Linked DNA regions of Thiocapsa rosea. The protein of the gene in region 2 interacts with the protein of the main gene of each other region in a pairwise test. Links are inferred from orthologs where the notes say so. Each region holds a gene or a part of one and is shown on either strand. Other genes may lie near its edges.

The links. The genes of interacting proteins can lie anywhere in the genome.
Region 1: the proteins of BDD21_RS11570 (region 2) and minC interact in binary tests that used the Escherichia coli proteins (3 or more experiments, as listed by UniProt). The link is inferred for Thiocapsa rosea from one-to-one orthologs.

What each region holds. Positions count from the first base shown.
Region 1 is NZ_RBXL01000001.1:2,913,170-2,915,995, forward strand. It holds minC (septum site-determining protein MinC), read left to right. Parts: upstream 1-930; coding sequence 931-1,722; downstream 1,723-2,826. Other genes in the region: recR (recombination mediator RecR), read left to right, coding at 1-293; BDD21_RS12910 (histidine triad nucleotide-binding protein), read left to right, coding at 328-672; minD (septum site-determining protein MinD), read left to right, coding at 1,772-2,581; minE (cell division topological specificity factor MinE), read left to right, coding at 2,585-2,826. UniProt on the Escherichia coli protein: Cell division inhibitor that blocks the formation of polar Z ring septums. Rapidly oscillates between the poles of the cell to destabilize FtsZ filaments that have formed before they mature into polar Z rings. Prevents FtsZ polymerization.
Region 2 is NZ_RBXL01000001.1:2,617,596-2,621,624, reverse strand. Bases 521-3,519 are described here. They hold BDD21_RS11570 (carboxysome peptide B), read left to right. Parts: upstream 521-1,871; coding sequence 1,872-2,168; downstream 2,169-3,519. Other genes in these bases: BDD21_RS11555 (ferritin-like domain-containing protein), read left to right, coding at 3,204-3,519; csoS1 (alpha-carboxysome major shell protein CsoS1), read left to right, coding at 2,831-3,139; csoS1 (alpha-carboxysome major shell protein CsoS1), read left to right, coding at 2,303-2,608; csoS4 (alpha-carboxysome shell vertex protein CsoS4), read left to right, coding at 1,597-1,872; BDD21_RS11580 (carboxysome shell carbonic anhydrase), read left to right, coding at 521-1,597. In the rest of the region: more of BDD21_RS11580, read left to right, coding at 1-520; more of BDD21_RS11555, read left to right, coding at 3,520-3,680; BDD21_RS11550 (4a-hydroxytetrahydrobiopterin dehydratase), read left to right, coding at 3,693-3,962; BDD21_RS11545 (hypothetical protein), read right to left, coding at 3,963-4,029. UniProt on the Escherichia coli protein: Probably forms vertices in the bacterial microcompartment (BMC) dedicated to ethanolamine degradation. It may be involved in transporting positively charged molecules into and out of the BMC.

The sequences.
Region 1 (2,826 bases), 300 kb from region 2 along the record:
GACTCTATTTCGTGCTCGGCGGGCGGCTCTCGCCGCTCGACGGGATCGGCCCGGAGGAGCTGGGCCTGGACCTGCTCGACGCGCGTCTATCGGGCGGGGAGGTGCGCGAGGTGATCCTCGCCATCAGCCCGACCGTGGAGGGGAGTGCGACAGCGCACTTCATCGCCGAGTCCGCCGATCGGCACGGGGTCAGCGCGACCCGCATCGCCCACGGTGTTCCGCTGGGCGGAGAGCTCGAATATCTGGACGGCGGCACGCTGGCGTTGGCCTTCAACGGTCGGCGCCGACTCTGACACCACTGGTCTCATAACGGAGCGGATCGCAACGATGTCTGATACCATTTTCGGCAAGATCGCCTCAGGCGAAGTCTCGGCCGACATCGTCTATGAAGACGACGACCTGGTCGCTTTCCGAGACCTTCACCCGCAAGCGCCGACACATATCCTGGTGATCCCGCGCAAGCCGATCCCAACCCTGAACGCGGTGCAGCCCGAGGACGCCGAGCTGATCGGCAAGCTGTTCCTGGCCGCGGCCAAGATCGCCGAGCAGGAGGGGATCGCCGCCAGCGGCTACCGGACCTTGATCAACTGCAACGCGGGCGCCGGGCAGACGGTGTATCACCTGCACCTGCACATCCTGGGCGGGCGTCCCATGCAGTGGCCGCCGGGCTGATCGATGTAGCAGGGCACGTCGCGTCACGGCGATTGGAGCTGAGCAAAGATCCCGAGTGATCATTTTCGTTGTCGTTGTCGTTGTCGTTGTCGTTGTCGTAATCGATGGTCGACAACGACAACGACAACGAATGGTCTCGACACATCGGCCGTGCTGCACTAGGACCCGGAACCGGACGTCGTCGATGAACGGCGGCCTTTTGATTCTTTTGATTCATTCCAGCGGAGATCGGCGGGCGTTTGCCCCGAAAGCAGCAAAATGGCAGGGTATCAACGCACGTCTGTCGGGGATCGCCCCGCCGTCTTCGAGCTCAAGGCGGCCGGTTTCACGCTGCCGATCATTCGTCTGCTCGAGGCCGACATCGAGGCGGTCGCCGCCGAACTCGGTGCCCGGGTCGAGCAGGCGCCGGAGTTTTTTCGCAATACGCCCGTCGTGATCGATCTGAGCGCCTTTCCCGAAGGGGGTGGCGAGGTCGAGTTTCCGCTCTTGGTCGGCCTGCTGCGCGGCTACGGGATGATTCCCTTCGGCGTACGTGGCGGCAACAAGGCCCAGAACGAGGCCGCGGAGGCGATGGAGCTGGCGATCCTCGGCGAGCACGAGACCCGTGCGACCCGCGCCGAGCGCAGCGTCGCGCCCGAGGAGCCCGCGCCGAGCGCGCCCGCCGCGGCTGCTCCGTCGGTGCAGCAGGCCGAGCCCGCGCCAACGCCGCGTGCAGGCGCCGGTGCAGCCTTCACCCTGGTGACCCGCCCGGTGCGCTCCGGGCAACGGGTCTACGCCGCCGGTGGGGATCTGTCCATCATCGCCGCGGTAAGCTCGGGTGCCGAGCTGATGGCCGACGGCAATATCCATGTCTACGGCCCGCTGCGCGGTCGTGCACTGGCCGGCATGAAAGGCAACACGGATGCGCGGATCTTTTGCCAGGATCTCCAGGCCGAGCTGGTCTCGGTTGCGGGGCATTACCGGGTGAGCGAGAACATCCCGATGGAATTGCGCGGCGTTCCCGTCCAGATCTATTTGGACCAGAAGATTCTCAGGATCGAAAAACTTTGACCCGACGCAGGGTTGGGCGACGGACCATCCCATTTTGGAGGCGGCTACTTTGGCGAGAATTATTGTGATCACCTCGGGCAAGGGCGGGGTCGGCAAAACGACCACGTCCGCCGCGTTGGCTATGGGATTAGCACAACGCGGTCATCGCACGGTTGTCATCGATTTCGATGTGGGCTTGCGCAACCTGGATCTCATCATGGGTTGCGAGCGCCGTGTCGTCTACGATTTCGTCAATGTCATCAATCAGGAGGCCAACCTCAACCAGGCCCTGATCCGCGACAAGCGTTGCGACAACCTCTATGTGCTGCCGGCCTCTCAGACGCGCGACAAGGATGCACTGACCAAGGAGGGCGTGGGCCGAGTGCTCGAGGAGCTGGCCCACGGTTACGACTTCATCGTCTGCGACTCGCCGGCCGGCATCGAGCACGGCGCCACCATGGCCATGTATTACGCCGACGATGCCATCGTGGTGACCAATCCCGAGGTGTCCTCGGTGCGTGACTCCGATCGCATGTTGGGTATCCTGTCGAGCAGATCGCGTCGAGCGGAGTCGAACGAAGAGCCGATCCGCGAGTTTCTGCTGCTCACGCGCTACGATCCGGCGCGGGTCGAGAAGGGCGAGATGTTGAGTGTGGACGACGTGCAGGAGATCCTGTCGCTGACCTTGATCGGCGTCATTCCGGAGTCGAAATCCGTCCTCACCGCATCCAACTCCGGCGTCCCCGTGGTCCTCGATCGGGAGAGCGATGCCGGCAAGGCGTATGCCGATACGGTTGCTCGCTATTTGGGCGACGAGGTGCCGCACCGTTTTCTCCACGTGGAGAAGAAGGGCTTCCTGAAGCGCTTTTTCAGAGGCTGACCTATGGGCTTACTCGACTACTTCCGCTCCTCGCGACCGAAGGGCTCTGCAAGTGTAGCCAAGGAGCGGCTGCAGATCCTGGTGGCCCACGATCGCACGCAACGTGGCCGACCCTCGTATCTTCCGCAGCTTCAGCAGGAGATCCTCGAGGTGATCCGCAAGTACGTGGAGGTCGACATGAACGCCGTCTCCGTCAAATACGAACAGGAGGACAGCCACGAGGTCCTAGAGCTGAATATCGTCCT
Region 2 (4,029 bases):
AGCGACGCCGGAGCCGGTGACGGCCGAATCGGCTAAGCCCACACCGGCCACGACCGAGCCGTCGACGCAGGCTCGGGGTCAACGGATGCGTCCGCGGCCTCCGTCTCGCACAGCCGGCGCCGATGCCGCCAAGCGCTCGGCACGCCAGCCCAAGCGGGCCGTCGTTCCGGCAGCGGAACCCCGACAGGCTCGGGATCCGAGCGGGCAACACCCGCTGACCGACCGCGACGGCAACGCGAGGTTGCAGCGCTACGAGGAGCGGATCAAGACGGCGTTCGATCGGATCGTACCCGTGCTCAAGCGGATCTCGGCACTCCAGCACGCGTCCGACTTCGAGCGGCAGGCCCAGTCGATCGCCCGGGACGCGTTGGGCTTCGACCTGCCCGAGCACATGCTCGCGGATGCTTGGGTCACCCAGCTCGATCTGCGGCGTCTGTTCGCCTGGTGCGTGTTCGAGACCTACCGTCGGATGACGGATGACTTCTTCGCGAACGACCCGCTCGGCGGGCACGAGATCCGAGACTTCGACCGTTTCCTCCAGGACTGCGGCTTCCATCAGCTGGATGTCACGCCCTGTGCAGACGGGCGCTTGGCCCACGCGATCAGCTACGTGCTGCGTTTGCCCTGCGGCGCGGTGCGGCGCAAGCCCTACGCCGGCGGATTGTTCGATGTCGAGAACACGGTCTCCAAGTGGGGCGAGGTCGAGCTCGGGCGATTCCGTGAAGGGATACCGAACACCGCGGATGCACCGACCCGCTATCTCAAGTCGGTGATCTATCACTACAGCTCGGTCGATCCGCATCATCAGGGCTGCGCGGCCCACGGATCGGACGATGCGGCGGCGGCGCAGGGCGCCTTGGATCGGCTTCTGGCGTTCCGCCAATCGGTCGAGAACGGTTTCTGCTGCGGTGCCTCGGTGGCGCTGCTGCTGATCGGCTTGGACACGGACACGGACGCGATCCGGGTCCACGTGCCCGACGGCGAGGGCCACATGGACCTGACGCAGTCGGTCGATGCGCTCAAGGTCCACGCGATCACGCGTGACCTGGAGCCGACCGCGGCGCGCGCTCGGGTCGCCGAGCTGGTCAAGGCGCACGCACCGGCAAGCGCCGATCCGGGCATGCTCCGGCTGGTCGCACGGCTGATCGAGAACAACCTGTCGCAGATCGACTATGTGCGCCAGGTGCACGGCGGCCACTATGCGGATGTGGGTCACGCCGAGCATTTCATGGGTGTCGGCATCGGGTTCGAGGAGATCCAGCTGCGCAACCTGACCTACTTCGCCTACCTGTACACGGTCGAGGAAGGGGCCGCGGATCTGGACGTCGGGCGCAAGATCTTCAGCGGACTGAATGTCTCGCGCGGTCTGCCGATCCCGATCGTCATCCGCTTTGATTATCACGGCGGTGTACCGGGTGCGCGCGAGCGCGCGGTGACACGCTGCCGGCGGCTCGATGCCGCGCTCGCCGGCCGATTTGCCGATCTGGCAGACCGGGGCCTGCTTCACCGATTGCTCGTCGTGCGCGACAGCGACGCGGGCGCCGGCATCGAGGTCGTCGGATGCTCGCTGACCGCCCCGACGGCGGGAGGCCACTGATGAAGATCTGTCAGGTGGAGCGCCCGCTGGTCTCGACCAACCGGATCCCGGGATTCGAGCACAAGCATCTCTTGGTGGTGCGCGACGGGAGCACACAACAGGTTGCGGTCGATGCGGTCGGCTGCGTACCGGGTGACTGGGTGATCTGTGTCGGCAGCTCCGCGGCGCGCGAGGCGGCCGGCAGCAAGGAGTATCCGAGCGATCTGACCATCGTCGGCATTATCGATCATTGGCCGCCCGAGACGGAGGCCGCCGGGCCGCGAGGTGCAGGCTGATGGAGATCAGGCAGGTGATCGGATCGCTGGTCTGCACGCACCGGATCACCGGGCTCGGGCACTGGGATCTGCGGCTGCTGCAGGACACGAAAGGCAAGCAGTACGTCGCCACCGACCCGGTGGACGCCCGACCCGGCGACTGGGTCTTCGTGGTCAGCGGCTCGGCGGCGCGTTATGCGATGGGCAACGCCGCCATCCTGACCGATTTGACGATCGGCGGGATTATCGATCACTGGGAGGCGCATGACGTAGCGGCGGCTCGGCCGACCGCGGCCCTCGCCGCGAAGGCGGCCTGAGTGCATCCGCCGGCCCTTTGAGCGACAGCGGATCCGCTGTCGCTGTCCGCACCGGCGGACGGCCTTGAATCCGGATTGAAGATGATCGGGCAGCATCGCCCGCGGCGACTTGGTACACAGAGGAGACACGAACGATGGCAAACGAAAAATTCGGAATCGCGCTCGGGATGATCGAGACCCGTGGACTGGTCCCCGCCATCGAAGCGGCGGACGCCATGACCAAGGCCGCCGAGGTGCGCCTGATCGGGCGCGAGTTCGTCGGCGGGGGCTACGTGACCGTGCTGGTACGCGGCGAGACGGGCGCGGTGAACGCCGCGGTGCGTGCCGGTGCGGATGCCTGCGAGCGCGTCGGCGACGGCCTGGTCGCGGCCCACATCATCGCCCGCCCGCACCGCGAGGTCGAGCCGATCCTCCCCGTCGGCGGCCCGGCCGTCGACTAATTCAAGGTCAGCAATACGCGAGGAGCAATCAGCTGGAGGCTGAAAGCTGGGGGCTGAAGGCTGAAAGCTGGAGGCTGGAGGCTGGAGGCTGGAGGCTGGAGGCTGGAGGCTGATAGCTGATAGCTGATAGCTGACAGCTGACAGCCGATAACCACCCGCCGAGAGCAAATCGCGACACACTTAATCAACGATCAACACGACACTTAAGATTGGAGAGCACAGATGGCCAGTGAAAGCTACGGGATTGCATTGGGGATGATCGAGACGCGCGGACTGGTGCCCGCAATCGAAGCGGCGGATGCCATGACCAAGGCCGCCGAGGTGCGCCTGATCGGACGCGAGTTCGTCGGCGGCGGCTACGTGACCGTGCTGGTGCGCGGCGAGACGGGTGCGGTGAACGCCGCGGTGCGTGCCGGTGCGGATGCCTGCGAGCGTGTCGGCGACGGTCTGGTCGCCGCGCACATCATTGCCCGTCCGCACCGCGAGGTCGAGCCGATCCTGAACCGCACCCTGCCGGCGGCCGCCGACTGATCAAGCGGCGTTCAGCCATGAGCCGCTCGATACCGGCGGCAAGGGGTTGAATCTAGGTTGAAGCATGAGACACGCACGCATTCATCCTCGTACCCTTGGCTATCTCGGTCGCGCCTTGAGCTTGGAGCTGTCCGCAGTCCAGCAGTACATGACCCAGGCCTCACTCGCCGAGGCCTGGGGCTTGCCGGAGGCGGCGGTCCGTCTACGCGAGGAAACGGTCGAAGAGATGCAGCATGCCGAGCGCATCATCCAGCGGATGTTGGCGTTGGGCGTTGCGCCGAACGGATCGCAACTGCGTCCGGCCGGCGTCGCGCGCACTCTGGTCGAACTGCTTCTTCAAGACGCGGTGCTCGAATCCGAGATCGTCGCCCTCTATCGCGAGGCGGTGATCTTCTGTCGACGCGTCGGGGATCGGGAGAACGGTGACTTCTTCGAGGCACTCCTGAACGAGGAGTCCGCTCACGCTCGCGAGATCGATGACTGGCTGGCCTCGCTCGGAGTCCCGCGCTATCGTGACCCCTCGGAACGTGCCTACTTTTAAGGGATCCCCGTCATGAATCAAGGCTGGACCGAGCGTCAGCGTCCCGTACGCCTCGAACGCCGCCTGGAGTTTGCCGATTACGAGGCTACCCGCGATTTCCTGGATCGGGCGGCGAGCCTCTCGGAGCGCGTCGGCATCTATCCGGACATGAGCTTCGGGCGAACCTACGTGAACATCACCCTACATGCCGAGGACGATGCGACCGCGTTGGGAGAGCCGCTCCGGCACTTCGCGCGCGAGATCGATGCGCTGCTCGCAACCGAGAAGACCCTCGATGAGTGATCAGCCCACCAAAGACAACACGCCCGAAGGCGTCAAGATACCGACCGGCGCAGCGCCTGTGCCGGCA